3 regions of the Sphingobium sp. MP9-4 genome follow, and region 1 is predicted to be linked to each of the others. Evidence: riboswitches for the same ligand, from Rfam matches in the RefSeq annotation. Region 1 holds a riboswitch; each other region holds the start of a gene.

Region 1 (10,493 bases):
TTCCAAGCTCCCCATCAGCCAGCTCATAATCTCCATCGCGGCAAAGGGATTGGGCGACAGGTTGAGCGCCAGGCTGATCCCCGCCCCCGCCAGCGTTGCGACCGCGATCCCGGCCAGGATCAGCGTCAACGGGCTTTCCGACGGCCCGGCAAGCAGGAACAGCGCGCCGATCGCCGCCAGCGCGGTGACGATCGCCAGCAGCGGCAACGCCATCGGGTGCAGTTCGGACAGGCCGAAATAAAGCGCGATCACCGCACCCAGCGCCGCCGCATTGGACACGCCCAGCACGGCGGGCTCCGCCAGAGGATTACGCAGATAACCCTGCAGGGCCGCGCCCGACAGGCCCAGCATGGCGCCGACCAGCAGGCCGATCGCCATGCGCGGCAGGCGCAGGTCGATGACGATCGCCCGCGCCACCATGTCGCCGCCGCCCGCCAGCACCGTCAGGATGCGGCCCGGCGCAATCGTCACCGATCCCAGCGCGACCGATGCGATGGCCGCGACCAGCAGCAGGGCGATCAGCCCCGGCAGCAACAGGGGATGCCGCCGCCCCTTAGAAGCGGACACGCACGCCGCCATAGGCCGACCGGCCATAGGTGCCATAGCCATAGGCCGTGGCGTAATCCGCATCGAACAGATTGTCGATCCGGCCATAGACTTCGAGATGGTCGCCCACGGGGAGGGACGCGCGCAGCCCGGCCAGCGCATAGCCGTCGAGCCGGCGCGTGTTGGCCGTGTCGTCATAGCTGTCGCCGACCATGGTCAGCGTCGCGCCGGTCGACAGGCCGAAGGACCAGAGATAGTCGGCCGACACACTGACCGCATTGGCGGCGCGGCGCGGCAGGCGATTGCCGTCGGTGCCCCCGCCCGACCGGTCGCGCGCATCGACATAGGAGTAGGAGGCCGCCACCGTCAGCGCCTCGACCGGCTTCAGCGTCAGCGTCGCTTCCACGCCCTTGGCGCGGGTCCGGTCTAGATTGCCATAGGTGTAGGTCGCATAATCATAGTTGATCTGGTTGCGAGTATCGCGCCGGAAGGCGGTCAGCGACAGCACCGCCTTGTCCCCGTCCAGGCTCTGGTCGAAGCCGATATCATAGCTTTTCGACCGCTCCGGCCGCAGCGCGCTGTTGCCGCTATAGGTGTCGTAGAGCTGATAGAGCGACGGCGCCTTGAACCCTTCGCCATAGGAGAGGCGGATATTGGTGGCGCCCGCGTTCGGCGTGTAATTGGCGTTGGCACCAAAGGTGGTCGCGCCGCCGAACTGGCTATGATCGTCATGGCGCAGCCCGCCCGTGACGGCGAGGCCGGCAAGCGGCTTCACCACCGCCAGCGCATAGACGCTGTCGATGTTCGCCTTCGCACTCGCTATGTCGCCAAAGCCGAAATACTCATAGTCCGGCCGCTCATGCTCATAGCCGAAGATCAGCTTGGCCTGATCCACCGGGGCATAGACGCCCTCATATTCGAAGCGCAGATTGGTGCCCGAATAGCCATAATCCGGGTCGGTGCCGCGCACGAAATAATAGTCGCGGTCGTTGCGCATCCAGGTAACGGCGGCGCGGTTGGTCAGCTTGCCGTCGAGCAGCGCCAGGTTGATCCCGGCATAGCCGACATATTGGTCCAGCTTGCTGACGTCGCTGCTGTCGGCCGGCGCGCCGAAGAAGCTGTCATAGTCGAGATCGGCATGGATATAATAGCCGCGCAGGTCGAGGCTGAGGCTGTCGGTGAAAGCGATCTTCAGCTTGGCGTTGGTGGCGATATTCTCATAGCCATCCTTCTCCACGCCGCCGAACGACCGGCCGACCGAGGAAATGCCGTCGGTGTTGAAATAGGCGACGCCGACGCCGCCCGACACCGCGCCATGCGTGCCCGACACATCGGCCTTGGCGTTCAGCGTATCGCTATAGCCATAATCGGCCGAGGCGTTAACCTCGAAACCCTCGCTGGGCGCGCCGGTCATCACATTGACCACGCCGCCGATCGCCTGGCTGCCATAGACCACCGAGTTGGAGCCGCGCAGCACTTCGATCCGGCGGATATTGCCGGTCAACAGATGGCCGAAATCATAGCCGTCGCCGATGCCGCTCGGGTCGTTGACCTTGACCCCGTCGATCAGCACCAGCGTCTGGGTCGTCTCCGCGCCGCGCAGCGACACGCCGGTCACGCCGCCGGTGGAACCGTTGCGGCTGAAGCGGACGCCCGGCGTGGTGGCGAGCAGGTCGACGACATCGACCGCCTGGCGCGTCCTGATCGTGTCGGCATCGATCACCGTGATCGCCTGGCCGACCTCGTCGCGCGGCTGTGCGATGCCCGAAGCGGTGACGACGATATCGTCATCCTGGGCCAGTGCCGGCGTAGCGGCCAGCAGCGCGATGAGCGAAATCCCCAACATCTTCATTTTATCGTCCCCCGGCGTCCGTCGATTTGGAACCGGGGCGTCCGCACATGCGGTCGCTGCGTGAGGATCGGGAAGACGCCAGCGCCCCGCCCCACGCACCGATGCGGCCCCGGCCGCCATGGGCGTCGCTCGACGGAAACACCGCGCCATGGCCATCCCCTGGGCCAGGGCAAGAGCGACCAGACGCCGGCAGGTCTCCTGGCTCGCGGGTCAGGGCAGCGATGCGCCAGCCTTCCCGGACCTATCGGTCCAGTGGCCGGTTCCGGCCCTCCCCTTTTGAAGAGCCTGGGAACCCTGCGCATCGCGCTCACCGCTTACAGTTGCAGGGACAGCCGCGGATTTGGAAGGGCTGCGCCCCCCGCACCGCATTCCCGTTTTCAGCCCTTGCGGGCACCGGCGCGATCATGCGCGTCCGGGGCTTTTGACCGCCCCGGCGCGCGGCCCCCATAAGCCAAAGCACAAGCCCTGCCAAGCGGGCCAGGATCGCCCCGGCGGATCGTTGCGCGGTGCTGGTGGCCGGCTATGCAGGGGCCTCTGACCCAAGGAGCCGACATGTCCGATTCGCCAGATCTATCCTTGATGGCCATCACTGCCGCCGACGTCGCCGATGCCGCGCGGCTGATCGCGCCGGCGGCGGTCCGTACCCCGCTGATCGAGAATGCCGCGCTCAACGATTTGTGCGGCCGGCGCGTGCTGGTGAAGTTCGAGGGCGCCCAGCATAGCGGATCGTTCAAGTTCCGCGGCGCCTATAACCGCCTCGCCCGGCTGAACGATGCGGAACGGGCGGCGGGCGTCGTCGCCTGGTCCTCGGGCAATCATGCCCAGGGCGTCGCCTTTGCCGCGCGCCTGCTCGGCATTCCCGCCACGATCGTGATGCCGGCCGATGCCCCGGCGATCAAGACCGCCAACACCCGTGCGCTCGGCGCCGAGGTCGTCCCCTATGACCGCTTCACCCAGAGCCGTGAGGCAATCGCCACCGCCCTGGCCACCGAACGCGGCGCAACGCTGGTCCCCTCGTTCGACGATCCCTTCATCATCGCCGGCCAGGGCACGATCGGCCTCGAAATACTCGACCAGGCCCAGGCCGCCAGCGCCGACCTCGCACAGATACTCGTCTGCTGCGGTGGCGGCGGGCTGGTCGCGGGCACGGCCACGGCGGTCAAGGCCGCCCGCCCCGACATCAGCGTCTATGCCGTCGAACCCGCCGGCTTCGACGACACGGCTCGCTCGCTCGCCAGCGGCGTGCGGGAAAGCGTCTCGCCCGACGCACGCAGCATCTGCGACGCCCTGCTGGCGCCCAGCCCCGGCGCGCTGACCTTCCCGATCAACCATGCCCTGCTGGCCGGCGGCCTGGTCGTCAGCGACGATCAGGTGCGCGACGCGATGCGCTTCGCCTTCACCACGCTCAAGCTCGTGGTGGAGCCGGGCGGTGCAGTGGCGCTCGCCGCCATGCTCGCCGGCCTCGCCCCGCCCACCGACGGCGCCACCGCCCTCGTCATCTCCGGCGCCAATGTCGATCCGGCCACCTATGCCGCGATCATCGGCGGCCCGAACGCCTGACCGCTGGTCTTTTGCCCCGTCCCGCACTAAATGCGGCGCCATGATGAGCCGCTTTTCCAAGATGCATGGTCTGGGCAATGATTTCGTCGTGATCGACGCGCGCCAAGCGCCGGTCGCGATGACGGAGGCGCGCGCCCGCGCCATTGCCGATCGCCATGCCGGCATCGGCTGTGACCAGTTGATCGTCATCGGCGATGCCGAGACCGGCGACCAGGCCGACGTGTCGATGCTGATCTTCAATTCCGACGGTTCGGAAGTGGAAGCCTGCGGCAACGCCACCCGCTGCGTACCGCTGTTCGTCGGCAAGGACGTGCTGATCCGCACCAGGGCCGGGCTGCTCGACGCCAAGGGCGTGGACGGCGGCGCCAGCGTCGACATGGGCGCGCCCCGCTTCGACTGGGACGCGATCCCGCTTGGCTATCCGATGGACACGCTGACGATGTCGGCCAGTTGGGAAGATTTGCCCGCGCCGGCCGCCGTCAATGTCGGCAACCCGCATGTGATCTTCTTCGTCGAGGATCTGGACGCGGTCGATTTCGAACGGCTCGGCCCGCTGATCGAGCATGACCCGCTTTTCCCCGCTCGCGTGAACGTCAATTTCGCGCAGGTCGTCGGCCCGCAGCATCTGCGCCTGATCGTCTGGGAACGCGGCGCCGGCCTGACCCGCGCCTGCGGCACCGGCGCCTGCGCCACCGCCGTCGCGGCGATCCGGCGCAAGCTGATGGCCGGCCCGGTGACGGTCAGCCTGCCGGGCGGCGACCTGGAGATCGACTGGGCACCGGGCGGCACGATCCGCATGACCGGCCCCGCCACCCATGTGTTCGACGGCGAGGCGGACTGGGACCGCTTCTGACCGTGGCTGGTCCCGACATCATCACCCTGGGCTGCCGGCTCAACATCGCGGAGAGCGAGGCTATTCGCGAAATGGCCGGCGCACAGGACGACCTGATCGTCGTCAACAGCTGCGCCGTGACGGCCGAGGCCGTGCGCCAGACCCGGCAGGCGATCCGCCGCGCCAGGCGAGACCGCCCCGACGCCCGCATCCTGGTCACCGGCTGCGCCGCCCAAACCGAACCCCAGACCTTCGCCGCCATGGCGGAAGTGGACGGCGTGATCGGCAACCGGGAGAAGCTGGAGGCAGCCGCCTTCGCCCCGGTGGCGGATAAGGTCAACGTCTCCGACATCATGGCCGTGCGCGACACCGCGCCGCACATGGCCAGCGCCTTTGCCGAACATGCCCGCGCCTTTCTGGAGGTGCAGAATGGCTGCGACCATCGCTGCACCTTCTGCATCATCCCCTATGGCCGGGGGAACAGCCGCTCCGTGCCCGCCGGCGCGGTGATCGACAAGGCGAAGCAACTGGTCGACGCGGGCTATGGCGAGATCGTGCTGACCGGCGTTGATGTCACCAGCTATGGCCCGGACCTGCCAGGTAGCCCTTCGCTCGGCCAACTCGTTGAACGGCTCCTCAAGCATGTCCCGGACCTGCCCCGGCTGCGCCTCTCCTCGATCGACAGTGTCGAGATTGACGAGCGGCTGTTCGACCTCATCGCCCATGAGCCGCGCATGATGCCGCATCTGCATCTCTCGCTGCAGGCCGGCGACGACATGATCTTGAAGCGCATGAAGCGCCGCCATGCCCGCGCCGACGCCGTGCGCATCGTCGAGCGGGTGAAGGCCGCCCGCCCGGACATCAGCATCGGCGCCGACATCATCGCCGGCTTCCCGACCGAGGATGACGCCATGTTCGCCAACAGCCTGGCGCTGGTCGCCGATTGCGACATCGTCCATGGCCATATCTTCCCCTATTCACCGCGCACCGGCACGCCGGCCGCGCGCATGCCCCAGCTGGATCGCGCCACCATCAAGGCCCGCGCCGCCCTGCTGCGCGACGCCTGCACGGCCCAGCGCGATGCCTGGCTCGCCCGCCTGGTGGGCACTCGCCAGTCGGTGCTGGTCGAACGCAATGGCCTGTCGGGCCATGCGGAAAATTTCGCGCCGGTGCGCTTCACCACGCCCCAGCCCCCCTCCACGATCGTCGCGGCCCGCATCAGCGGCCTTGAGAATGGCGCGCTGATCGCGCAAGAGGCGCAATAATGACTGACACCGGCACCAGCTGGCGCGACCGCCTCTTCGGCGGCCTCAAGCGCACATCCGACAAGCTCGGCGAGAATCTGACCGGCCTTTTCACCAAGGCCGCGCTCGACGACCAGACCCTCGACGAGATCGAGGAAGCCCTGATCATGTCCGATCTCGGCCCGGCCATGGCCGGCCGGGTTCGTGATCGCCTGGCCGAGGGGCGCTACAACAAGGAACTGACCGAGGAATATCTGCGCGAGATCATCGCGGAGGAGATCGAGAAGGTGCTGGCCCCGGTCGCCCGCCCGCTGGAGATCGAAGCCTTTCCGCGGCCCCAGGTGATCCTGGTCATCGGTGTCAACGGATCGGGCAAGACCACCACCATCGCCAAGCTCGCCAATAATTTCCTGGAACAGGATTATGGCGTGATGCTGGCGGCGGGCGACACGTTCCGCGCAGCCGCGATCGGCCAATTGAAGGTCTGGGCCGACCGGCTGGGCGTGCCCATCGTCGCCGGCAAGGAAGGCGGCGACGCGGCGGGCATCGTGTTCGACGCGGTCAAGCAGGCGACGGCCACCGGCATCGACGTGCTGATCGTCGACACCGCCGGCCGCCTGCAGAACAAGACCGAACTGATGGACGAACTGGCCAAGGTGCGCCGCGTGCTCGGCCGATTGAACCCGGCCGCCCCGCACGACGTTGTCCTGGTCCTCGATGCCACCACGGGACAGAATGCGTTGAACCAGATCGAAGTCTTCAAGGAAACCGCGCAGGTCACGGGCCTGGTCATGACCAAGCTCGACGGCACGGCGCGCGGCGGCGTGCTGGTCGCGGCGGCGGAGAAATATCGCCTGCCGATCCACGCCATCGGCGTGGGCGAAAAGATCGAGGACCTGCGCCCGTTCGATGCCGGCGACATGGCACGCGCGATCGCGGGGACGGCCTATGCCCGCTGACGCCAAGAAGCCCGCCCATGGCGGCAGCCTTAGCCTCGCGCTCGATTTCGGGCCGCTGCTGGTCTTTTTCCTGAGCTACAAGGGCGCGGGCTGGTTCTGGGGTGCGGGCAACCCGATCACCGCCATGAGCTTTGGCACCGCCGCCTTCATGGCCGCGATCGTCATCGCCGTGATCATCTCCAAGGTGAAGCTCGGCCGGGTCTCGCCGATGCTCTGGCTCTCGGCGCTGCTGATCCTCTTCTTCGGCGGCCTCACCATCTATTTCCACGACCAGCGCTTCATCCAGCTGAAGCCGACCATCATCTACGCCTTCTTCGCGCTGATGCTGTTAGCCGGGCTACTGCGCGGCAAGCCGCTGCTCAAATATCTGCTCCAGGCGGCCTATGACGGGCTGAGCGAGGAAGGCTGGCGCAAGCTGTCACGCAACTGGGCGCTGTTCTTCGTCGCCATGGCGGTCGCCAACGAACTCATGCGCCGGTCGATGAGCTTCGACACCTGGCTCGCGGTCAAGGTCTGGGGCGTGACCATCGTCTCGGTCGTCTTCGCCGGCGCCAACATCCCGATGCTGCTGCGCCACGGCCTGACCCTGGACGACGGCCTCGATAGCGACGAGGTGGGCGAAACCACCCCGCCGCAGGGCTGACCCCAAAAAACTGCGTCATCCCGGACTTGATCCGGGATCCATTCTGCGCTCGCTCTCGGGCTTAGTGCAGAATGAATCCTGATCCTTCGACAAGCTCAGGAGTGCCTTCCGTCAGGATGACGGATGTGGGGCAAGACTGGCCCTAGGCCTGCACCACCTCGTCCACCAGAATGTCGCGCAGATGGCCGTCGCGGTCCGGCCACAATATGGCATTACCCGCCCGCATCCCGATCAGCGCGGCGCCGACCGGCGTCAGGATCGATATCCGGCCCAGCGCCACATCGGCATGGCTGGGATAGACCAGTTCCACCCGGCGCGGCGCCCCGCGCTCACCATCGCGATAGAGGATGGTCGATCCCATCGCCGCGACATCGGCCGGCAGTTCCGCCCGGCTGCACAATTGCGCCCGGCCGACCTCCTCCAGCAACAACTGGCTGACGTCGGGGAAGCGGTCGCGCGCCGCCCAGGCCAGATCGGAAATCATGTCGGCTTCGGATTCGACAATATGGATCGGCGGCACGGCCGCCCACTTCTGTTGCAGGGTCATGGGAAAACTTCCTGATAGGGGGGTGCGCCCGGTGCTCGGGCGCAAGGCGTCAAGAAGGGTGCCCCGGACCTGCCGGCAGCGCGCCTGTCAGGTCCGGGGCGGATGGCCCGCGAGAAGCTGTCCCCCATGATGGCGGAAGCGTGCAAAGATGACCTTGAACGGCATGGTTGCGATCATGTTCGGCACGGCCCCGCCTGTCAAGAAACACCGCCCGCTGCCATACTGCCCCATCCCGTCCAAAGGCCCACCAACCGCCCGTTTCTGCGATCGTTTCGCAATAGGCACATATTGGTTTTCTTGGGCGTTGGGTGCGCATATGGGAAGCGACGGAGGCGTCCACGCCCCGCATGGACCATATGATAAACCGGCATCGCAAGCATCACTGCGAGCCGCCCCATAACGAACCCGAGGAGTTCCGCCATGGCCTTTGTTCTGCCCGACCTTCCCTATGCCAAGGACGCCTTTGGCGACATCCTGTCGGTCGAAACCTTCGACTTCCACCACGGCAAGCATCACAATGCCTATGTCGTGAAGGCCAATGAACTGGTCGCCGCCGACGAGAGCCTGCAGGGCAAGTCGCTGGTCGAACTGATCAAGTCGTCCAAGGGCGGCCTGTTCAACCAGGTCGGCCAGATCTGGAACCACACCTTCTACTGGAACTCGCTGTCGCCGGTGAAGACCGCCCCGACCGGCGAACTGCTCGCCAAGATCGAGGAAGCCTTCGGTTCGGTCGACGCGCTGATCGAGAAGCTCAAGGCAGAGGCCGTCGGCCACTTCGCCAGCGGCTGGGCCGCGCTGATCCTGAAGGACGGCAAGCTGGAAGTGACCAGCTATCATGACGCCGACACCCCGGTCGCCCATGAAGGCCACGCCCCGCTGCTGATCCTCGATGTGTGGGAACATGCCTATTATATCGACTATCGCAACCTGCGCCCGGCCTATGCCGAAAAGCTGCTGAAGGAAGCGATCAACTGGGACTTCGCTGCCCTCAATCTTGACGGCCAGGGCGCCAGCCGCGCCGACCAGCCGGCCTGATCGCGGCAGGCTCCAATCGGGGCCTGCTCCACAGGATCGATGACAGAAAGACCGTCCGGTGCGCAGGCGCCGGGCGGTCTTCTTTTTTACAGGCTTTATGCGCTTTGCCTGTCCCGGCTCCCAATGCCCCCTTAACGGCGGGCGGTGCATGATCGAACCTGGCCAGCAGGGGGATCGCGATGAACATGGACGAATTGGGCACGCAGCATGAGGAGATCGCCCTGATCGCCGCGCAACTGCGCCAGGCGATCGCTGATCCCGACCAGCCTCGGGCGGTGAGCGCATTGCGCTGGCAACTGGCGCGCAAGCTGATGGCCCATCTCGCGCTGGAAGACCGCATTCTCTACCCCATGCTCCAGCGCCAGGGCGACGATCGCGTCCGCACCACGGCCGCCCGCATCCAGGCCGAGATCGGCGCGCTGGCCGAGAGCTTCGCTCGCTACATGGCCGGCTGGACCGATGAGCGGATCACCCGCGACTGGCGCGGCTTCTGCGCCGACAGCGGCCGGATATTGGATGCCCTCAGCCGGCGGATCGATCGCGAGGAGCGCATCCTATATCCGCTGGCCCGTTCTGCTGATGGAACTGCGAAAACGTGGACAGCCCGCGCCGGCTGACCGGCGATCAGGCCGCTTCCAGCTGCGCCACGAACAGGTCGGTCGCGCGCTGCAACTCCTGCGCGGTGCGCGACAGGCCGGCCGCCGCGCTCGACACGCGATCTGACAGATTTTCGGTATTGCGCGCGACATCGGCCACGGTGGCCATGCGCTGCGCCATATGATCGGCGTCGCGGGCGGTATCGCGCGCCGACTGGCCGATCGCCGCCGTCGCATCGCGCTGGTCGGCCACCGCACGCTGGATCGCCTGCGCCGCCTGCGCCAGTTCCTCGACGCTCCCGGCGACCTCGGACAGGGCTTCCTGCGCCACCCCGGCGCCCTGCCGCGCCGACGAGGCCAGCGACTGGATTTCGCCGGTCGCACTCGCCGTCTGGTTGGCCAGCTGCTTCACCTCGCCGGCCACCACCGCAAAGCCGCGCCCGACCTCGCCGGCCCGTGCCGCCTCGATCGTGGCATTGAGCGCCAGCAAATTGGTGCGGGCGGCAATCTCGGTGATCGAATCGGCGAAGCTGGTGATCGACGCCGTGCGCCCTTCCATCGCCTGCATCGCTTCATGCCCCGCCACCGACACGCGCTGTGCCTCGCCGCCCAGGCTCGCCTGCTGGCTGGCCGCCGCCGCGATTGCGCTGATCGATTCGGACAATTGCTCGATCCGCCG
Region 2 (10,493 bases), on a different contig from region 1:
CCGGTGCCCGATGCGGGCGCCGAAACGAGCAGGCCCGGCACCGTCACTCGGACGACCCGGCGTAGCGCGATCCGGCATGCTGGGGCCGGAAACGCCGGTCATAGCCCTGCGCATAGAGGCTGCTTTCGGCAAAATCCGCCGCATCCAGCGCCGGGCCGACCAGGATGATGGCGGTGCGCTCCATGCTGCCCGCGACCGCTGCCTCGATCGACGAAAGGGTCGCCCGCACGATCCGCTGGTCGGGCCAGCTTGCCCGCCACACGACCGCGACCGGGCAGGATTGCCCATAGGCCGGCATGAGATCCGCCACCACCTGCGCCAGATTGTGGATCGACAGATGGACGGCCAGGGTCGCGCCCGTCACCGCGAAATTGGTCAGGCTCTCGGCCGGGGGCATGGTGCTGGCCCGCCCCGGCGTGCGCGTCAGGACGAGCGACTGGGCCAGTTCAGGCAACGTCAGCTCCACCTCCAGCGCAGCGGCCGCCGCAGCGAAGGCGGGCACGCCGGGCGTCACGGTGAAGGGGATGTCCAGCGCCCGGAGGCGGCGGATCTGCTCGCCCATGGCCGACCAGACCGACAGGTCGCCGGAATGGAGCCGCGCCACATCCTGCCCGGCGGCGTGGGCGGCGGCGATCTCCGCCACGATGGCGTCCAGGTCCATGGGCGCGGTATTGACGATGCGCGCGCCGGGCGGGCAATGACCCAGCACCTCCGCCGGCACCAGCGACCCGGCATAGAGGCATATCGGGCTGGCCGCGATCAGATCGCGGCCGCGCAGGGTCAGAAGGTCGGGCGCGCCAGGGCCGGCGCCGATGAAATGGACGGTCATGATGATGCTCCTTGAGCGATGGCGCAGGTCGCCATGCGATCGGGGGAAAGGCTGCGGGCTGCGCGCAGGCGGGCGCCTTCCCCCGCGCCGGCCAGGGCACAGGCTTCGGCGACGCTGCCGGTGCCGCGCGCGCCCAGCGAGGCCGGCGATCGGGTGATGGTGGGCAGGGACGCGAGGCGATCGGCCGCAATGGGGATGAGCGGCAGGGCCAGTTGCGCGGCCAGTTCCGCCAGCCCCCCGGCCTTGTCCGCCAGCGTGGCGAGATGGGTGACATCCCGTCCGCCGCCGGCCGCCACCAGCGCCGCCCGCAGGGACGCGGTGGTCGCGCCGGCACGGAAACCGAAGCCCGCGACGATCATAGCGTGACGCTCCACTGCACCACCGGATAGCGCGACCGCCAGCCATGGCGATTGCCGAGCGGCGCGGCGTCGGCCAGTTCGATGCGCAGCAGGCTGCCGCCCCGCCGCCCGTGCCAGAGCGCCAGCAGCGCCTCCGACTCCAATGTCACGGCATTGGCGACCAGCCGCGTGCCGGGTGGCAGCAGCGCCTCCAGCCGTTCCAGCAGCGCCTGCGACAGACCACCACCGATGAAGACCGCCTGCGGCATCGGACCATCAGGCAGCACGTCCGGCGATCGACCGATCATCAGCTCCAGCCGATCCACGCCCAGCGCACGGGCATTGGCGCGGGCGCGATCCGCACGGGCCGGATCGGCCTCCACCGCGCAGGCGCGATTGGCGGGATGGGCCAGCAGCCATTCGATCGCGATCGATCCCGAGCCCGCGCCAATGTCCCACAGATAGTCGCCCGGCCGGGGCGCCAGCGCCGACAGGGTCAGGGCGCGCACCGGCGCCTTGGTGATCTGTCCGTCATGGTCGAACAGCGCGTCGGGTCGACCACTGGCGACCGTCAGGACAGGGCCGTCACCGGCGACCTCCAGCCCGACCGCCACGGGATGAACGATGTCGGGCAGTATCGTCGCCCCCGCCTCGATCGACCGGATCCGTTCGCGCGGGCCGCCGAGGCTTTCCAGCACATGCAGGCGCGACGCGCCAAATCCCCTGGCCGACAACCAGGCGCCAAGTCCCGCCACCGCCGCCCCGTCGCGCAGCAGCACCAGCGCCCGCGCGCCCGGCGCGAGGTGCGGACGCAACCGATCCAGCGGCGCGGCATGCAGGCCAAGGCACGCGACATCCTGTATCGCCCAGCCCAGCCGCGCCGCCGCCAGCCCGAAGGTGGAGGGCGCGGGATACGCGCACCATTCATGGGCCGCCAGATGGCGCGCGATGCTGCTGCCCGCGCCGAACCAGAAGGGGTCGCCCGACGCCAGCACCACCACCGGCCGCCCACGATGCGCCAGCAGCCGCGCGATCCCGTCCGCGAAGGGCACTGGCCATTCGACCATCGGCGCGCTAATCCCGCCGAGCAGCGCAAGGTGCCGGGCCGGCCCCATGACCAGGTCCGCCGCCGCCAGTGCCGCGCGGCTTGCCGCAGACAGGCCGTCCATCCCGTCCTCGCCGATGCCGACGATCGTCAACCAGGGGGGAGAATTCATGTCATCCATGCCCAATATCCTGCTGCTGGGCGGCACGACGGAGGCAAGCGCGCTGGCGGCCTTGCTGGCGGCGCGCGGCATCCGCGCGACCTTCAGCTATGCCGGACGCACGGCCAGCCCGCGGGCACAACCCCTGCCCGTGCGGGTCGGCGGCTTTGGCGGGGTGGCGGGACTGGTCGCGCATCTGCGTGCGGAAGGCATCACCCATCTGGTCGACGCCACCCACCCCTTTGCCGCGACGATGAGCGCCCATGCGGTGGCGGCTGCGCATAGGGTGGGAATCGCCCATGCTGCGCTGACCCGTGCGCCCTGGACGCCCGTCCCCGGCGATCGCTGGACCACGGTGCCGGACATGGCAGCGGCGGTGGCCGCGCTCGACGGCCCGCCTCAGCGGATCATGCTCGCCCTGGGGCGCATGCATGTGGAGGACTTCGCCGCCCAGCCCCAGCATCATTATCTGCTGCGCTTCGTGGATGCGCCGGACGCGGTGCCCCCCCTGCCCGATCATGCCCTGATCGTGGATCGCGGCCCGTTCACGGTGGCGGACGACACAAGCCTGCTGCGCGATCATCGCATCGACCTGATCGTCGCCAAAAATGCCGGTGGCACGGGCGCAGCCGCCAAGCTGGACGCCGCGCGCGCGCTGGGCCTGCGCGTGCTGATGATCGACCGGCCCGCGCTGCCCGATCGGTGGGAGTTCCACCGGCCCGAGGATGTGCTCGACTGGATCGCTCATCCCGCCGCCTCGTCGGGGATGCCGCGCGGCGTGTAGAGGATCGGCCCGCGCGGCCGCTCGATGATGCGGGTCCGGCTCGACCCGACGATCACCATGGTGCGCATGTCCGCCATGTCCGCCCGCGCCTGCCCCAGCGGCACGATATGCAGTGTCTCCTGCGCGGTGGTCACGGCGCGGGCGAAGAGGATCGGGCGTGCATCGCCACAAAGTTCCCGCAACAGCGCCAGCGTGCGCACGAACCCTTCCGGCCGCGACGCCGACCGGGGATTGTAGAAGGCCATGGCGAAATCCGCCTCCGCCGCCAGCCGCAGCCGCTTTTCGATCAGGGACCAGGGCTTGAGATTGTCCGACAGGTTGATCGCACAGAAATCATGGCCAAGCGGCGCGCCCGCACGCGCCGCAGCAGCCAGCATCGCGGTGATGCCGGGCAGCACGCGAATGTCGATGTCGCGCCAGTGGGCAGGTCCGGCCTCCAGCGCCTCGAACAGGGCGGATGCCATGGCAAAGACGCCCGGATCGCCCGAGGAGACGACGACGACCCGCCGCCCCTGCGCCGCCAGCTCCAGCGCATGGGCCGCCCGGTCCAGTTCCACCCGATTGTCCGAAGGATGCAACGCCAGCCCCGCACGCGGCGCGACCCGCGCGACATAGGGGATATAGCCCACCACGTCGGTCGCGGCAGCCAGCGCGGCGTCGACCTCCGGCGTCACCAGCGCTTCGCCCCCTGGCCCAAGCCCCGCGATCGCGATCCAGCCCCCCTCTCCCGCCGCAAGATTCATGGCCGGCGCCCTTGGCCGTGGATCAGCAGGATCGAGAAATAGGGCGTGACCCTGTCGACATCGGCCAGCCGGGTCACGCGCTGTTCCGGCATGGCGGCATGTTCGACCAGCCATGCTTCATCGCTGCGCCCGGCCGCCGCCACCGCGCGGCGCAGCTTGGCGAGGTGCCGGCCGATCTTCATCACCACCAGCGCGTCGGTATCGCGGATGCGGCGGACCAGTTCCTCTTCCGGCAGCGTCGCCATCGCGACGGTCAGCACATCGTCACCCCAGGTGATCGGCAGGCCGGTCGCATTCCACGCGCCCGACATGCCCATGATGCCGGGGACCACTTCGACCGGGACCAGCCCCGCCAACCGGCTGTGCAGATGCATGAAGGAGCCGTAGAAAAAGGGATCGCCCTCGCACAAGACGACCACATCCTCGCCCGCCTCCGCGATCGCCAGCAGCCGGCCGGTGCAATCGGCATAGAAGGCGGCAAGGCAGTCGTTATAGCGCGGATCGGTGACCGGAATTTCGGTCGTCACCGGATATTCCATCGCCAGTTCGATTGCATCGTCCCGCAACATGCCCTGCGCGATGCGGCGCGCCTGCCCCGGTCGGCCGGCCTTGCGGAAATAGGCGACATGCCGTCCCCCCCGCACCAGCCGGTCGGCGCGCACGCTCAGCAAGTCCTGCGCGCCGGGGCCAAGGCCCACGCCATAGACGGTGCCGCTCATTCCGCGCGGCTCGCCAGCGCATTGATCGCCGCGACCGTGATCGCGCTGCCGCCAAGCCGCCCGTCGACGACGCAGCAGGGGACCGGCTGCGCCGCCCACAGTGCCGCCTTGGATTCCGCCGCGCCGACGAAGCCGACCGGGCAGCCGATGATCGCTGCGGGGCGCGGACAGGCCGGATCCTCCAGCATGTCGAGCAGGTGGAACAGCGCCGTGGGCGCATTGCCGATGGCAACCAGTGCCCCGGCAAGATGCGGCCGCCACAATTCCAGCGCGGCGGCGGATCGGGTATTGCCCATCGCCCGCGCCATGTCCGGCACGGCGGTGTCGTGCAGGGTGCAGAGCACGGCATTGTCGGCGGGCAGGCGCGCGCGCGTGACCCCTTCCGACACCATGCGCGCATCGCACAGCACCGGTGCCCCTGCGGCCAGGGCCTGCCGCGCCGCCGCTGCAAAGCCCGGCGAAAAGCGGATATGGGCCGCCAGGTCCACCATGCCCGCGGCATGGATCATGCGCACGGCGACCGGCTCCTCCTCGGCAGCAAAGCGCCCGAGGTCGGCTTCGGCGCGGATGGTGGCGAAGGACTGGCGATAGATCGCCGCGCCATCCCTCTCATAATCATGGGGCATCAACAGGCTCCGAAATGGGCAAGAAGGTCGGTGGCGGTGAGGTCAGGACGGACGGGCGCCGATCCTGCGCGGGCATGGAAGGCCAGGTCGTAGCGCCCGTCCCGCCCCGTCAGCACGATGTCGGCCGGAATCGAACTGGCGCAGCCCTTGGCGCAGCCGGAGACATGAAGGCGGCCCGCCACATGGGGGGCCAGCTGGCGGGCGAGATCGCGCGTCTCCACACTCGCCTGCGGGCAGGCAGGCGCGCCGGGGCAAGCCTCCACATGGATCAGCGGGTCGGCAGCGTCTGCGCACAGGCCGGGCAGTTGCCCTTCGGCCAGCAGCATGCGCCACGGGGTCAGCCGCATGGCCGGCGCGTCGAGAAGATGCCGCGCGTCGATCCGGCCGAAGGGAAGACCGTAGGCCATGCCGCCATCCCATGCGCCGGGCATCAGCCGAGCACTCGGCGACGCCGCCTCTGCCGTGCTCGTTGCCCAATCCGGCAGGGGCGCATCATGCCGGGCCATGCGCCCCACGCGCGCGCCGTCGCTCTCCACGAACCATCGGGCTAGCGCGAGCAGCGCATCCACTTCGCCGCCGCTGTCCACCGGCACGCCTTGTGCCCGCCCCTCCGCACGCAAGATCAGGCCGCCGTCCCGCGCCCGCTCGATGCGAAAATCCCCCGCTTCGCCGGACAGGAGCGGCGCGGCGCCGGCATCGATCACGAAGCCCATCTTGCCCGGCAAGTCCGGTAGTTCGTCCAGGCGATCGAGCAACTGGCGGGCGATGCGATGGCTGTCGTCGCCTTCGCGCCAGTCCGGCGCGACCATCACCATGCGCGCGCCCTCGCGCCTGGCATCGTGGTCGACCAGGCCAAGATCGAGCAACCGGTCGAGCAAGGAACGCCAGCTATCGTCGCGCACGCCGCGGATCTGGAGGTTGGCGCGCCGGGTCATGTCGATCAGGCCGTTGCCATGGGCGATCGCCGCTTCGCCCAGCGCCGCCAGGTCGTCGGCCGAAAGACGGCCGAAGCGCGGCTTCACGCGCACGATCAGCCCGTCGCCCGCCGCCATCGGGCGCCAGGCATCGGGACACCAGCCCCGAACGGCCGGCCCGTGGACCACCGCATGGTTCGCGGTCGCCCTATCCCTGCCCGCGCCGGTCTGGCTCACAGGCACATCCTCCGCGCGCCGGGACGCAACCAGGCGGGGCTTGCCGGCATCGCCGGTCGGCGCGAGGTGGCAGGCAGGCGCGACAGGCGCCCGACACCACGCGGCCGTGCAGCCCCAGCCACACGCTTCGCCGCCCAGACGGAAGAGAGACCGTGCCATGACCAATCCCTGGGTCAGGACAAGAGCGACCGAAACGCCGGCAGGTCTCCTGGCTCGCGGGTCGTTGCGGGATGCACGCCTTCCCGGACGCTCTGTCCAGTGGCTGCCCTCATGGGCTCGTGCATCGCGCTATCCGCTTACAGTTGCAGGGACAGCCACGGAATAAGGGGCCAGGCCCCCGCACCGCATTCCCGATTAAGTTCCTTGCGGAACACCGGCGTCAGTTATGCAATGCACCAGCATGAACCGGCGCATCGATGATGCCCTAGTCGAAACATCGGGCTTCGCCAAGACATGGAATGTGTATCGGCAGTCCCGCTGCCGGCTCGACGCCCAAGGCATACCGACGGAGGATGCCGAAACGGAAACCGGAAGCAAGGAAAGCGACGCGGCGTCGGATACCGAAATTATGGCTGGGGCGGCAGGAGCCCCAGTCAAATTCTCACGCCCTACAAGGCCTTGAAAACGCTGGCGTACAGCCAACGGCTGCACACCCTGTTGCTACAGCGTGTTGGCACAATCGACAACCCGGATTTTTCGCTCTCCAGCCACATCCTAGGCGCATCAAGCATCAAGCTATTTGCACCACTGTGACAGAGGAACTCGCGCAGGAGGGTAAGGTCAAATGGCCAGCTCGCATGAAGCTGCCGTTCGCGTAGCAACGGGCTATCCCCCTATAATGAACCGCGCCGGGTTTGCCGGAGGCTCCAACTCCTGAGAAGGTGGAGCCTGTATGAGCAAGACAACGAACAAGTTTGCGCCGGAAGTCCGCGAGCGCGCGGTGCGTATGGTGATCGATCATGAACGTGATTACCCCTCTCGCTGGGCAGCGGTGGTTTCGATTGCGGAGAAGATCGGCTGCGTTCCGCAGACGCTGCATGAGTGGGTGAAGAAGGCTGAGGTCGACAGCGGCAAGCGCGCGGGCGTCCCGACCGAGGTAGCCGACAAGATGAAGGCACTGGAGCGCGAGGTCCGCGAGCTGCGACAGGCCAATGAGATCCTGCGCCAGGCATCGGCATATTTTGCCCAGGCGGAGCTCGACCGCCCGTTCAAGCGATGATCGCGTTCATCGACGATTACCGCGATGCCTATGGGGTCGAGCCAATCTGCAGCATCCTGTAGATCGCCCCATCCACCTATCACGAGCGCATCGCACAGCGGCCTGATCCGTCGACTCCTCTCGCATTCCCGGCAAGGCCGCCCCCGCCCCTGCGGGATGCACACGGAAAAAGATCTGGAAACCACTCTGCTGGGGCCCGTCCTGCCTGACCGGACGTGTGGCGATTGCATGATCTACGGTACCGTTCTCACCGTAGACACGCCTGATTTCAATAAGCCGGCCGGCTCCGCATGTGCTCACCTTGCCGCCGACCGATGCAGCATTGACGCCGTGCGCCCGCACGTTTTCCGGACCTGGTGCTGCGCCGGCAATGCCGCAACAAGCGGCGCTGCATTTCCTCCCCCCTGTCAGACGAGTGCTACGCCAATCCGAAATTCTGGAACGTCAGCGTCGGCTTTGTGCTGAGGAAGGCGACCTGGACCATTGCCTGGGAGCCGGAGCCGTCGGGGTCGTAATATAGCGCGCCGGTCGATTTGTTATAGACGAGATACTGGTCCGGTGCGGTTGCCGCGGTTCCGGCATAGAAGGCCGATGACGGCAGGCTTCCGCTCGGCATCGAGGCAAAGGCGGTGAAGATGCCGCGCGCGAAAACGAGCATGTCCTCGCCCGGCGTAAAGTCCTTCACCGTGTCGCGATCGGCCGATACGGTCAGCGAATCGAACAGGAAGCTGTCCGACCCTGCCCCGCCGGTCAGCTCATCAAGGCCAGCGCCGCCGACCAGCAGATCATTGCCGTCATTGCCCTGCAGGAAGTCGTTGCCTTCTTCGCCATAGATGCCGTCATCGCCGCCCATGCCAACGATGAGATCGCCACCCAGGCTGCCGCGCATCAGGTTGTTGCCGCCATTGCCGGTCAGGGTATTGGCGAAATCATTGCCGACCACCGCGATACTGGCCGAGCCGGTCTGCGTCAGCTTTTCGAGATTGTCTTCCATCGTAAAATCGACGCTGGCATAAGCAATGTCGGTGCCTTCGCCATAATATTCGACGATCCGGTCGCCCAGATTATCGACATAGAAAATGTCGTTGCCGATGCCGCCATAGAGCATATCGGCGCCACCAGCGCCGTCGAGCGTGTCATTCCCCGAACCGCCGTAGAGGATGTCGCTGCTGGCATTGCCGGTCAGCACATCGGCCCCGCCCAGCCCGTTGATCGTCCACAGATCGTTGGTGGCAGCGGTGAAGATATTCACGCCATTGTCGCCGATAAAATATTTCGGCTCTGGCATGTTGTTGAGGCCGATGGTGAAATTCGATTCCACATAGGCCCCCTGGCTGTCGGTCACGCGGCCGACCACCTGGTAGGAGGTCGCCGTTTCATAATCGAGCAAGCTGCCATTGGCGACCGATATCAGCCCCGTTGCCCCATCCACCGAAAAGCGTCCGCCCGCCGTGTTGGTCAGGCTGAAAGTCAGCACATCGCCGCTATCGATGTCGCTTGCGCTCAATGTGCCTATGGTCGTGCCGTTGGCCGCATTTTCATTCACCATGTTCCCGGTCAGCGCCAGCGTCGTCGGCGCATCATTGGCGCCCATCACCGTCAGCGTCACGGTGGTGCTGGATTGCATGCCGGCATTGTCCTTGACCGTATAGGTGAAGGAATCAGTGACGCTCTGCCCGACGGCCAGTGACTGATAGGCCGAACCGGACGCATAGCTGATCGTCCCGTTCGACAGGGTCAGCGCGACACCGTTGGTTGTGGTCGCCGGCAGGGCTTGCAGCATCAACACATCGCCCGGATCGGGATCGACATCATTGGCCAGCAAGGTGGCCGACGAGAAGGTGGAGCCGTCCTCCGATACGCTGACAATGTCGGCATTCGCGGTGGGGGCGTCATTGACGCCGGCCACGACCACGCTCACCCGCCCGGTCGCATCGACCCCGACGGTGTTGACGACCTCGTAGGAAAAGAGTGCCGTGCCGCTGAAATTGGCATAAGGGGTGAAAACGATATTGCCATCGGTATCGAGGCAGATCGTGCCGCCGGAAATCGCCGATGCACCGACCAGCGAGATGGGCAACCCCTCCGCATCGACATCATTGGCGAGCAGGGTCGAGGCGAGGATTGTGATGCTCTGATCCTCCACGCCGGCCACGCTGTCCGCCGTGGCGATCAGCGCGGGTGGGCCACCTTGCGGGCCGAGCGGTTCGAACAGCTTATATTTGACCGATGTTCCCAGATTGTCGCCGCCCTGGCCGCTATAATCGGTCCATACCAGCGCGAAGCCGCCATCGGTGCCACCGGCGACCGCCGGATCGGCCTGAGCACCGAGGGATTCAGTATTGACGAGAAATTCGCCACCAATGCGGGCGCCGTTGATGTCGAAAATCTGTCCCTTGATCCCTGCGGTGCCATTTTCTGTGGCCGCGCCGCTATAGTCGGACCAGCTGACCATGATATTCCCGCCGGCCATGGTGCTTATGCTGGGCGCCAACTGGCCGCCGGCTATGGTCGTGTTGACCAGTTTTTCGCCGCCGACCTTGGCACCGCTGGCGTCGAATATCTGCAGTTTCAGGCCATAATAGTCATTGTCGCCGCCAACGCCGCTATTGTCGGCCCAGACAATGGCGAAACCGCCATTGGCAAGGCCGATGATCGCCTGCTGCTGCTGATTGCCGGCGGTCGTCGTATTGACGAGAAATTCGCTGCCGACCTTGCTGCCACTGGCCGAGAAGATCTGGGCCTTGACCGCGTCCTTGTTGTTGTCGCCGCCCAAAAGACTGGAATCATGCCAACTGACAACGAATCCGCCGTTGGACAGTGCAGCCACCACCGGCGTATCCTGCGCGTTGGCGGTGTTGGTGTTGACCAGCAATTCC
Region 3 (10,493 bases), on a different contig from region 1:
ATCGCATAGCCGGCCTCACCCAGCCGGCACAGGATCGCGGCGGCGCTGGCCGGCGTGTCGAGACCCACGCCATTGCCGATCCGCCCATCGCGATTGGGATAATTGGCCAGCACCAGCGCGACCCGGCGCTCGGCCGGCGCAGTGCGGCGCAGTGCCGCCCAGTTGCGCGCCAGATCGGCGACGAAGGCGACCCGGTCGGGTGCCACGCGCGGTACGACGATGCCACACTGGGTGCGTTCATCGAACCGCTCGGCCGCCTTGAAGGCGACGGCGCGGGTGAAGAGGCGCCCGTCCACTTCCGGCAGGGCGACATTCATCGCCAGGTCGCGCGGGCCAAGGCCACGGGCGGACCCGCGCCAGCTGCCTTCCTCGACCCCGGCAAAGGCGGTCTGCAGGATCGAGCAGTCGGCCTGTTCCAAGATGCCCGGCACGCGCGGCTCGGACGACGACGAGGCGGCGAAGCTGGTCGCATTGACGATGATGTCGGGCGCGATGTCGGCCAGCAGCCCGCCGAGCCAGTCGCGCACGAACGGCTCGCGCAGCGCGCGGACATGCACGGCGGCAACGTTGAAGTCGCGCGCGCCAAGGGCCGCGACCATCGCATCGACCGCGCTCAGCGTGCCGGCGACCACCAAAGCGCGGTAGAAGATCAGCAGCGCCACCGGCCGCCCCTCGACCCAGGTCGCGCGCAGTTCCGCCACGCCGGGCCGGTCATGGCCGGGCAAATAGAGGCCCGCGTCGGCGATCGGCAGCGGATGATTGGGGTCGCCCGCATCCGCGCCGGTCAGCCGGGCGGCGCAGCGCAGGAAGGACAAAGCATTGGCGGTGCCGCCCTGGCGCAGATAGTCCCGCAACTGCTCGCGCATCGCCGCCGGCACGGTGGAGGCGAGGTCCAGCGCGGGATCGCCCTCGCGCCCGTCGGCGATCGCGGCGAAGGCGATGCCGCGTTCGCGCGCGACCTGCGCAATCTCGTCCACGCCATAGGGCCAATAGCTTTTGCCGCCGAGCAGGATGACGCAGACGAAGCGCGCCTTGGCGATCACCTTCTCGACATAGAGATCGACCGAATAGGGATGTTTGAGCTGCAGCAGATTGGCCAGCCGCACGGTCGGCGCGTCATCGGGCAGGCGCGCGGCGGCGGCGGCGAAACAGGCCAGGTCGCTGTCCGCCACGGTCAGGATGACGATGTCGCCGGGCGGCTGGTCGAGGTCGATCGCCTCCTCGCCGTCGCTGATCGTTCCCGGCGTGGCGGACAGAAGATGCATCAGCCGAGCACGGCCTGGATGTCGGCCTCGATCGCGGCGCGGTCCAGCCCCTTCTGGCCGATCACCACCAGCTGGGTGCGGCGCGCTTCCTGCGGCTGCCAGGGACGGTCGAAGAAATGCTGGATGCGCGGGCCGACCGCCTGCACGACGAGCCGCATCGGCTTGCCCGCGACCGCGACCATGCCCTTGACGCGCAGCACGTCATGGGTGGCGATCAGCGCGGACAGCGCCTCCACCAGCGTGTCGGGATCGACAACCGCATCGCCGCCGACGACGAAGCTGTCGAAATCATCATGGTCATGATCCTCGCCCTCCGCCTCATGGTGCGAGGGCCGGGCGTCGAGATCATCCTCCGCCGCCGCGACGATGCCCAGCAGCGCGCCGATATCGACCGCACCATGGGCGGCGCGGACGATCTTTACGCCGGGCCGCGTCTCGGCATCGACCTGCGCCTCGACCGCGGCCAGCGTGTCGGCATCGACCAGGTCGCTCTTGTTCAGCACCACCATATCGGCACAGGCGAGCTGATCCTCGAACAATTCCTCCAGCGGGCTGTCATGGTCCAGATTGGGATCGGCGGCACGCGCGGCGGCCAGCGCCGCCTCGTCGGTGGCAAAGCGACCGGCAGCGACCGCATCGGCGTCGATCAGCGCGACCACCCCGTCCACCGTGGCGCGGGTGCGGATGTCGGGCCACTGGAAGGCCTTGACCAGCGGCTTGGGCAGGGCCAGCCCCGACGTCTCGATGATGATATGGTCGGGCGGGCTCGGCCGGTCGAGCAGCGCGGTCATGGTCGGCAGGAAATCGTCGGCCACGGTGCAGCAGATGCAGCCATTGGCCAGCTCGACAATATCCTCTTCCGGGCAGGCGGCGTCGTTGCAGCCCTTCACCAGTTCGCCGTCGACGCCGACATCGCCAAATTCGTTGATGATGAGGGCCAGGCGGCGCCCCTTCGCATTTTCCAGCAGGTGGCGGATCAGCGTGGTCTTGCCCGCGCCCAGGAAGCCGGTGATGACGGTGGTCGGAATCTTGGCAGATGCAGTGTTGGCCATGACAAATACTCGCGCGCCGGAGCAACCGGGGCGGGAGCGAACCGGGCGCGCACGCACGGCCGGCCGGCATCGCGGACGGGCGCTTGTTCGCCCGCAGATGCGTGACCGCGCGGCTCCAGCCGCCAACCTGTCGCTCAGACGGAACACCGTGCCCCGGCCATCCCCTGGACCAAAGCAAGAGCGACCTAAACGCTGGCAGGTCTCCTGGCTTGCGGGTCATAGCGGGAGGAACGGCCTTCCCAGGCCTCGCATGATTTAGCGTCCGGCCCAGTGGCTGCTAATCCCGCATCGGGGACAGCCTTGTTCATCACGCTCGCCGCTCACAGTTGCAGGGACAGCTGCGGACTTGGATGCCATGGCATCCGCACCGCCTTCCCATTTTAAGCCCCCGTGGGGGCACCGGCGCGATCATGTCGGGACGATGCGAAGCGCCGTCCCTGGGCCGGTTCCTAGTCGCTTTGGGCAGCGGTGACAATCCAGCCATCGGCCATGGCGAGCGGCCAGGGCGTAAGGCGCTGGCCGACACAAGGGCCGCCGACGCAGGCGCCATCGTCGCGGCGGAACAGGGCGCCGTGCCAGCTACATCTTATATGGCTGCCATCCGGGGTCAGATAATCATCGAGCTGCTGCGCGAGCGGCAGGCCGGCATGGGGGCATTGATCGACAAAGCCGGCGACATGATCGCCATCCCGCACGGCAAAGCCATGGAAGCGGCCGGCGCGCATCTGCAGCACGAAATTGCGCGCCTTGCCATCGGCGATCTGCGCGATCGGGCAGAGGCGCACACCCGCCGGCGTCGCGAACAGGCGCGTGTCACTGACGCTCATATGTCAGAGTCGGGCTGGCGATCGGGGTGCGCGGCGGCAAAGGCGGGGAGCGCGCATGCCGCCGCGTCCACGGCGCACAGCCGCGGAAAGGGCGTCAGGTCGACGCCGAAGCGCCGGGCATTGTAGAGCTGGGGCACGATATGGCAGTCGGCGAAGCTGGGGCGGTCCCCGAACGCATAGGTGCCGCCGTGACGGGCGATCAGCGTTTCGAGCGCGGCGAAGCCCTCGCCGGTCCAGCGGCCGATCCAGGCGCGGACCTGATTCTCGCTGGCACCAAAATCCTGCCGCAGCGCCTGCAACACGCGCAGATTGCCGAGCGGATGGATATCGCAGGCGATGATGCCGGCCATGGCACGGACGATCGCGGCATCGCCGGGGTCGGCGGGCAGCAAGGACGGCTGCGGCCAGCGCGCTTCGATCCATTCCAGGATCGCGCCGCTCTGCGTCAGCACGCTGTCGCCATCCACCAGTGCGGGCACCAGCCCCTGCGGCGCCAGCGCCTGATAGTCGGGTGCCCGCTGCGCACCGCTGCGCAGGTCATGGGCGACCTGCGCATAGTCGACACCCTTCAGGGCCAGCGCGATCCGCACGCGATAGCTCGCGCTTGACCGCCAATAGCCATGAAGGGTGAGGTCGCTCATCGCGCCGGCACGATCATCGCGCGGCATTCGCCAAAGCCGATCGACACATGGCCGGGGGCCGACGCGGTGGCGCGCAATGTCACCTCGTCGCCATCCTCCAGGAAGCTGCGCGTCTCGCCCGATGGCAGGCTGATCGGCTCGCGGCCGCCGCTGCTGATTTCCATCAGGCTGCCATAGCCATCGCGCGTCGGGGCGGAGATGGTGCCGCTGCCCAGCAGGTCGCCCGGCATCAGGTTGCAGCCATTGGAGGCATGATGGGTGACGATCTGGCTGACGGTCCAGTACATGTTGCTCGCCGGCCCCTGGCTGAGCCGCATCGACGGCTGGCCCGCGTCGCGCATCGCCTGGGTGGAGAGATACACTTCCAAGGTCAGCGCCAGCGCGCCATGGGCCTGATCGTCGGCATCGCTGAGGTAAGGCAGCGGCGCGGGATCGCCTTCCGGCCGGGGCGGCTGGGCGATGCGGAACGGCGCCAGCGCCTCGGGCGTCACCACCCAGGGCGAGATGGTCGAATGGAAATTCTTGGCCAGGAAGGGCCCGAGCGGCTGATATTCCCACGCCTGGAAATCGCGCGCCGACCAGTCGTTGAGCAGGCAGAAGCCGGCGACATGATCGGCCGCCTCGCTGATGGGGATCGGGCTGCCCAGATCATTGCCGGCGCCGATCCACACGCCCAGTTCCAGCTCATAGTCGAGCCGGGCAGTCGGGCCGACCACAGGCACTTCGGCCTCGGGCGGCTTGCGCTGGCCGCGCGGACGGACCAACGGATCGCCCGACGGGCGAATCGAGGACGCCCGGCCATGATAGCCGATCGGCACATATTTATAATTGGGCAGCAACGGATTGTCGGGCCGGAACTGGCGGCCGATATTGTTGGCGTGATGGATGCCGACATAGAAGTCGCTATAGTCGCCGATCCGCGCCGGCAGGTGCAGCGTGCAGTCTGCGGCCCGGTGCAGCAGCGGCTCGACCGCCGGGCGATGGGCCGGGTCCGACAGCAATATGCTGATCCGGCGGCGCAGGGCGACCCGCTCCGCCACCGGCAGCGCCATCAGCGCATTGAGCTGATCTTCCAGCAGCGGCGCGCAGTCGATCAGCCCGGCACTGACGCAGGCGGCCAGGTCCAATATCGCGTCGCCGATCGCGACACCGGCGCGCGGCGAAGCTCCTGCGGGCGAAAACAGGCCATAAGGCAGATTCTGGATCGGGAAGTCGCCATGATCCTGCGCGCTGTCGACCCAGCTGGTGCGGGCGGGATCATGGGTCTCGTCTATGTGCCAATAGCTCATGGGGTCTCGTTCATCGGGGGAAGCTGGGCCTTGCGGAAGCCGGACCAGCACTCATCATAATCGGGCTGCAGCAGCGGGCTTTCCATCGCCCAGCGCGTGGGACGCAGCACCATCCGGCTTTCGAACATGAAGGCCATGGTGTCGGCGATGCGCTGAGGTGCCAGGTCGGCAGCGATCGCCTTGTCATAGCTCGCGCGGTCGGGGCCATGGCCGGCCATGCCATTGTGCAGCGACGCGCCGCCGGGCGCGAAACCGCCCGCCTTGGCATCATATTCGCCATGGATCAGCCCCATCAGCTCGCTCATCACATTGCGGTGGAACCAGGGCGGCCGGAACGTGTCCTCCGCCACCATCCAGCGCGGCGGGAAGATGACGAAATCGATATTGGCGGTGCCCGGCGTCTCGCTGGGCGAGGTCAGCACCGTGAAAATCGAGGGATCGGGATGGTCGAAACTGACCGTGTTGATCGTGTTGAAACGGGTGAGGTCATAGTGCAGCGGCGTCAGATTGCCGTGCCAGGCGACGACATCGAACGGGCTATGGTCCAGCATGGTTATCCACAGGCGGCCCATGAACTTCTGTATCAGGGCGAATGGCCGCTCGACATCCTCATAGGCCGCGACCGGCGCCTCGAAATCGCGGGGATTGGCGAGGCCATTGGCGCCGATCGGCCCCAGATCGGGCAATCGGAAGGGCGCGCCGTAATTTTCGCAGACATAGCCCCGCGCCGCGCCTTCGATCAGCTCGACCCGGAAGCGGACACCGCGCGGGATCAGCGCAATCTGCAACGGCGCGACGTCGATCACGCCCAACTCGGTGACGATGCGCAGCGCGCCCTGCTGCGGCACGATCAGCATCTCGCCATCTGCGCAGACGAAGGCGCGATCGACCATCGAGGCGGTCACGGCGTAGAGATGCACGGCGCAGCCTTGCCCGGCCGCGACATCGCCATTGCCGGCATAGCTGGTGAGGCTGTCGATGAAATCGACGTCATCCGCAGGCAGCGGCAGCGGGTTCCAGCGCAGCCGGTTGGGTGAGGGCGGCACTTCGTCGAACGGCGCGCTGCGCAGCAAGGCTGCAGCATCATAAGGCGCGAAGGATGGATGCGATGCCGCCGGCCGCATGCGATAGAGCCAGCTGCGCCGGTTCTCCGATCGTGGCGCGGTGAAGGCGGTGCCGGACAATTGCTCGGCATAGAGGCCATAGGGCACGCGCTGGGGCGAATTGCGCCCCATCGGCAGCGCGCCTTCCACCGCCTCGGTCGAAAAATGATTGCCGAAGCCGCTCATCATCCGGGGCGGCGCATCATTCATTGACGGTGATCACGCCGCGACGGATCTGGTCCAGCTCGATCGATTCATAGAGGGCTTGGAAATTGCCATTGCCAAAGCCTTCATTGCCCTTGCGCTGGATGATCTCGAAGAAGATCGGGCCGAACATCGTCTCGGTGAATATCTGCAGCAAGATGCCCTCCTCGCCGACATTGCCGTCGATCAGAATGCGGTTGCGCTTCAGACGTTCCAGATCCTCGCCATGGCCCGGCACGCGCTGGTCGACCAGCTCATAATAGGTCTCGATCGTGTCCTGCAGCCGCACCCCACGCGCGCGCAGCCGCTCGACCGTGTCATAGATATTGGCGGTGGTGAGAGCGATATGCTGGATGCCCTCGCCATTATAGTCGCGGATGAACTCCTCGATCTGGCTCTTGTCGTCCTGGCTCTCGTTCAGGGGAATGCGGATCGCCTTGTCCGGGGCGATCATCGCCTGGCTGAACAGGCCGGTCGCCTTGCCCTTGATATCGAAATATTTCTGCTCCTCGAAGCCGAAGAGGGTGCGGTAAAATTCGCTCCACACCCGCATCTGGCCGCGCTTCACATTGTGGGTCAGATGGTCGAGCAGGTCGAGGCCGACATTGTTGCGCGCTTCGGCTTCCCGCCAGCCGGGGAACTCGGCCCAGTCGGCATAGGGATCGCCGCCATCGGGCATGAAATAGAGATAGGATCCGCCAATCCCCTGGATCACGGTGTCATTCTCGTCCGTCGGCTTGCCACCATGGTCGAGCGCCCAGCGCAGCGCCGCATCGGGATCGGCAACGCGAAAGGCCATGGCGCTGGCCGAGGGGCCATGTTCGCCACGGAACGCAGCGACCCGCCCGGCATCGTCGCGATTGAGCATCAGGTTGATCCGCCCCTGCTTGTAGCGGGTGATATTCTTGGACGGGTGGCGGTGGGTCGCGGTGAAGCCCAGCTGCTCGAACTGCGCGGCCATCTTCTCGGGCTCGGGCGAGGTGAATTCGACGAACTCGAAGCCGTTGAGGCCCAGCGGGTTGGCGGGATCGATGGTCATGACGGGGTCCTCAGGCAGAAGGCAGATGCGGCGAAAGGCCGGCAACGAAGGCGGGGATGGTGTCGAGCCGCAGCCCGGCGATGTTGATGCGGCCATTGCCGGCCATGTAGATGCCATGGTCGGCGCGCATCGCGGCGACGGCGGCGGCGCTGACCGGTAGCATCGCGAACATGCCGCGCTGGCCGGCAATGGCGGCCAGCTGCGGATGGGCCGCGGCCAGCGCAGCGCGCAGCGCATTGATGCGGGTGCGCATCTGGTCCAGCTCGCTCATCCATTCGGCGCGCATCGCCGGCCGTTCCAGGATGGTGCGCACGATCGCCGCGCCATGATCGGGCGGCATCGACCAGATGCCGCGCGCCAGCGCGACGATGTTGGAGAAGGCCAGCGCGGTCAGCGCGGCATTCGCCCCCTGCACCCACAGCACGCCCACCCGCTCGCGATAGAGGCCGAAATTCTTGTCGCAGCTATAGGCGACCAGCGCATCGGGCACGGCGGCCAGCATCTGCCGCGTGGCAGCGGCGTCCGCCTCCAGCCCGTCGCCCAGACCCTGATAGGCGAGGTCGATGAACGGGATCAGGCCCCGCGCCGCGCACAGATCGGCGATCGCCGCCCATTGATCGGCGCTGAAATCGACGCCGGTCGGATTATGGCAGCAGCCATGGAGCAGCAGCACGTCGCCGGCCTGCGCAGCGGCCAGATCGGCAAGCATCGCGTCGAAATCGACCGCGCCGGCACCATCCAGGAAACGGTGCGAAGCCAGCGTCAGCCCGGCCTCGCGGAAGATCGGCGCATGATTGGGCCAGGTCGGATCGCCGATCCACACGGTGGCACCGGCGCGGGCGCGGGCGATGAGGTCGGCGCCCAGCCGCAGCGCGCCGGTGCCGCCCGGCGTCTGCACCCCGGCGATTCGGTCGGACCCGGCAAGCGGGCCAAAGACGATGGCGGCGAGCAGATCGACAAAGCCCGTGTCGCCCTCCGGCCCCAGATAGGATTTGCTGCCCTGCTCAGCCAGCAGCAGCGCTTCGGCGGCCTTCACCGCGCGCATCACCGGGGTCGCGCCCGCCTCGTCGCGATAGACGCCGACGCCCAGGTCGATCTTGTCGGTGCGCGGATCGGCGCGATATTGCGCGATCAGCCCCAGCAGCGCGTCGGGCGCCTGGCGATCGAGCGCACCGAACAGGGACCGGCCGGGCGCCGGGGCAAGAAGGGTCGTGTCTGTCATAGAACCTCAGAAGCGCGGGCACGGGCATAGGCCTGGGTGCCACGGGTGTAGATGATGTCGGTGTCGGTGATCGCGTCGGTGGCGAAATCGGGCTGCCCCGCCAGTTGCGCATAAAGCGGGGCGAAGTCGGTCTCGACCGTCTGGCGCAGCAGTTCCTCGAAACTGTCGATGACGAAATAGCTCTGCTGGTAATCGTCGATCCGATAGCGGGTGCGCATCAGCCGCCTGAGATCGAAGCCGAGCCGATTGGGCGAGGGATCGTCGAGCGCGAAGACGGATTCGCCATAGGAGGAGACGATGCCCGCGCCATAGAGGCGCAGCCCCTCGGGCCGGCGAATGAGGCCGAACTCGACCGTGTACCAGTAGAGCCGGGCCAGCCGCTCGATCGCACCCAGGTCGGCGGCGCGCAGGCCACCCTGGCCATAGGCCTGCATATAGTCGGCGAAGACCGGGTTCGCAAGCAGCGGCACATGGCCGAAGACATCGTGGAAAATGTCCGGCTCCTGCAGATAATCGATCTGGTCGGGGGTGCGGATGAAGCGGCCGGCGACGAAGCGGCGATTGGCCAGATGCTCGAAGAAGATCCGATCCGGCACCAGCCCCGGCACGGCGACCACCTGCCAGCCGGTCGCCCGCATCAGCCGATCGGACAGCTCCTCGAAATTGGGGATGCCGGGGCGGTTGATGCGCAATATGTCGAGCCCGGCCATGAACTCGGGCACCACCCGGTCGGGCAGCATGGCGGACTGGCGCGCGAACAGCCTGTCCCACATCGCATGTTCAGCCGCGCTGTAGAGGTCCCACGCCTGCGGGATCGTCCAGTCGGCCGCAGCGCCTGTGGGCGGATCAAGCTCCTCTACCATCACGCCAATCTCTCACAGAGTCGGCGTAATTGCCTTTCAATCGGGCAGGATTTATGAAGGATTTTGGGAAATCAATTCACAGATCGGCGATATCATGAACAAATCCGTCAATCTCGATGCACTCGACCGCCGCATCGTCGCAGAGCTTCAGCGCGACGCCTCGCTCAGCAATGCGGACCTCGCCGAACGGGTCGGCAGCACCGCCCCGTCCTGCTGGCGGCGGATCCGGGCGCTGGAGGAGATGGGCGTGCTCAAGGGCGCAGTGCGCCTCGCCGATGCGGAGAAGCTGGGTCATGCCGTCAACATTTTGTGCAGCGTGCGGATGAAGAGCCACACCAGCGAAAGCGTCGATGCCTTCCACGCCTTTGTCGAGGCGCATCCGCAGATCATGGAATGCTACCTCATGTCAGGCGAATGGGACTATCTGATGCGGGTCGTGGCCTCCGACGTCGCCGATTATGAGCATTTCCTGATGCGCAACCTGCTCAAACACCCCTCGGTCGGCGGCGCCTCCTCCCACTTCGCCCTGTCGGTGACGAAATTCACCACGGTGCTGCCGGTGGGGGAAGCTGGACGGTAGGAAGAAAGCGGCCGGATTACTGCCCCGGCCGCCTTCCGATCTTCAGGCCATCAGCGCCTTTACCGCGTCGGCCACGCGCTCGGGCGAGACGATATAGGCGTCCTCCAGCACCTTGGCGAAGGGCACCGGCGACTTGGGCGCGCCCAGCCGGCGGACCGGGGCCTTCAACTGGCCGAACAGTTCCTCGGCAATGGTCGAGGCGATCTCGCCGCCCGGACCGAAGTCGCGCACGGCTTCATGCACCACCAGCGCCCGGCCGGTCTTGGCGACCGAGGCCAGCACCGCTTCCCGGTCCCAGGGCGATACGGTGCGCAGATCGACCAGCTCGACCGAAATGCCCGCCTCCGCCAGTGCCGACAATGCGGCCTGGCAGCGCAGCAGCTGCGACGACCAGGAGACGATGGTGAT

The links. Region 1 has a riboswitch for cobalamin ahead of A0U87_RS20800 (TonB-dependent receptor). Riboswitches for the same ligand answer to the same signal wherever they lie in the genome.
Region 2: another riboswitch for cobalamin. It lies ahead of A0U87_RS03100 (cobalamin biosynthesis protein CobG); the one in region 1 lies ahead of A0U87_RS20800 (TonB-dependent receptor).
Region 3: another riboswitch for cobalamin. It lies ahead of cobW (cobalamin biosynthesis protein CobW); the one in region 1 lies ahead of A0U87_RS20800 (TonB-dependent receptor).

The regions. Positions count from the first base shown of each region.
Region 1 covers NZ_LUFI01000070.1:921-11,413, forward strand. The annotation lists gene A0U87_RS20795 (iron ABC transporter permease) at 1-567, opposite strand, end outside; gene A0U87_RS20800 (TonB-dependent receptor) at 554-2,398, opposite strand; cobalamin riboswitch at 2,569-2,811, opposite strand; gene A0U87_RS20805 (threonine/serine dehydratase) at 2,951-3,958, shown strand; gene dapF (diaminopimelate epimerase) at 3,999-4,811, shown strand; gene mtaB (tRNA (N(6)-L-threonylcarbamoyladenosine(37)-C(2))-methylthiotransferase MtaB) at 4,814-6,055, shown strand; gene ftsY (signal recognition particle-docking protein FtsY) at 6,055-6,993, shown strand; gene ispZ (septation protein IspZ) at 6,983-7,636, shown strand; gene rnk (nucleoside diphosphate kinase regulator) at 7,779-8,183, opposite strand; gene A0U87_RS20835 (Fe-Mn family superoxide dismutase) at 8,604-9,218, shown strand; gene A0U87_RS20840 (hemerythrin domain-containing protein) at 9,398-9,835, shown strand; gene A0U87_RS20845 (methyl-accepting chemotaxis protein) at 9,843-10,493, opposite strand, start outside.
Region 2 covers NZ_LUFI01000014.1:59,337-69,829, forward strand. The annotation lists gene A0U87_RS03060 (cobyrinate a,c-diamide synthase) at 1-47, opposite strand, end outside; gene cobM (precorrin-4 C(11)-methyltransferase) at 44-829, opposite strand; gene A0U87_RS03070 (cobalamin biosynthesis protein) at 826-1,188, opposite strand; gene cbiE (precorrin-6y C5,15-methyltransferase (decarboxylating) subunit CbiE) at 1,185-2,393, opposite strand; gene A0U87_RS03080 (cobalt-precorrin-6A reductase) at 2,392-3,156, shown strand; gene cobJ (precorrin-3B C(17)-methyltransferase) at 3,117-3,899, opposite strand; gene cobI (precorrin-2 C(20)-methyltransferase) at 3,896-4,618, opposite strand; gene A0U87_RS03095 (precorrin-8X methylmutase) at 4,615-5,244, opposite strand; gene A0U87_RS03100 (cobalamin biosynthesis protein CobG) at 5,244-6,296, opposite strand; cobalamin riboswitch at 6,576-6,788, opposite strand; partial or broken gene A0U87_RS03105 (transposase) at 7,288-7,673, shown strand; AL1L pseudoknot at 7,569-7,685, shown strand; gene A0U87_RS03115 (cadherin-like domain-containing protein) at 8,033-10,493, opposite strand, start outside.
Region 3 covers NZ_LUFI01000082.1:1,174-11,666, forward strand. The annotation lists partial or broken gene cobN (cobaltochelatase subunit CobN) at 1-1,265, opposite strand, end outside; gene cobW (cobalamin biosynthesis protein CobW) at 1,265-2,317, opposite strand; cobalamin riboswitch at 2,494-2,736, opposite strand; gene A0U87_RS22800 (Rieske (2Fe-2S) protein) at 2,767-3,144, opposite strand; gene maiA (maleylacetoacetate isomerase) at 3,141-3,785, opposite strand; gene fahA (fumarylacetoacetase) at 3,782-5,074, opposite strand; gene hmgA (homogentisate 1,2-dioxygenase) at 5,071-6,387, opposite strand; gene hppD (4-hydroxyphenylpyruvate dioxygenase) at 6,380-7,420, opposite strand; gene A0U87_RS22825 (amino acid aminotransferase) at 7,431-8,642, opposite strand; gene phhA (phenylalanine 4-monooxygenase) at 8,639-9,505, opposite strand; gene A0U87_RS22835 (Lrp/AsnC family transcriptional regulator) at 9,600-10,085, shown strand; gene A0U87_RS22840 (transketolase C-terminal domain-containing protein) at 10,128-10,493, opposite strand, start outside.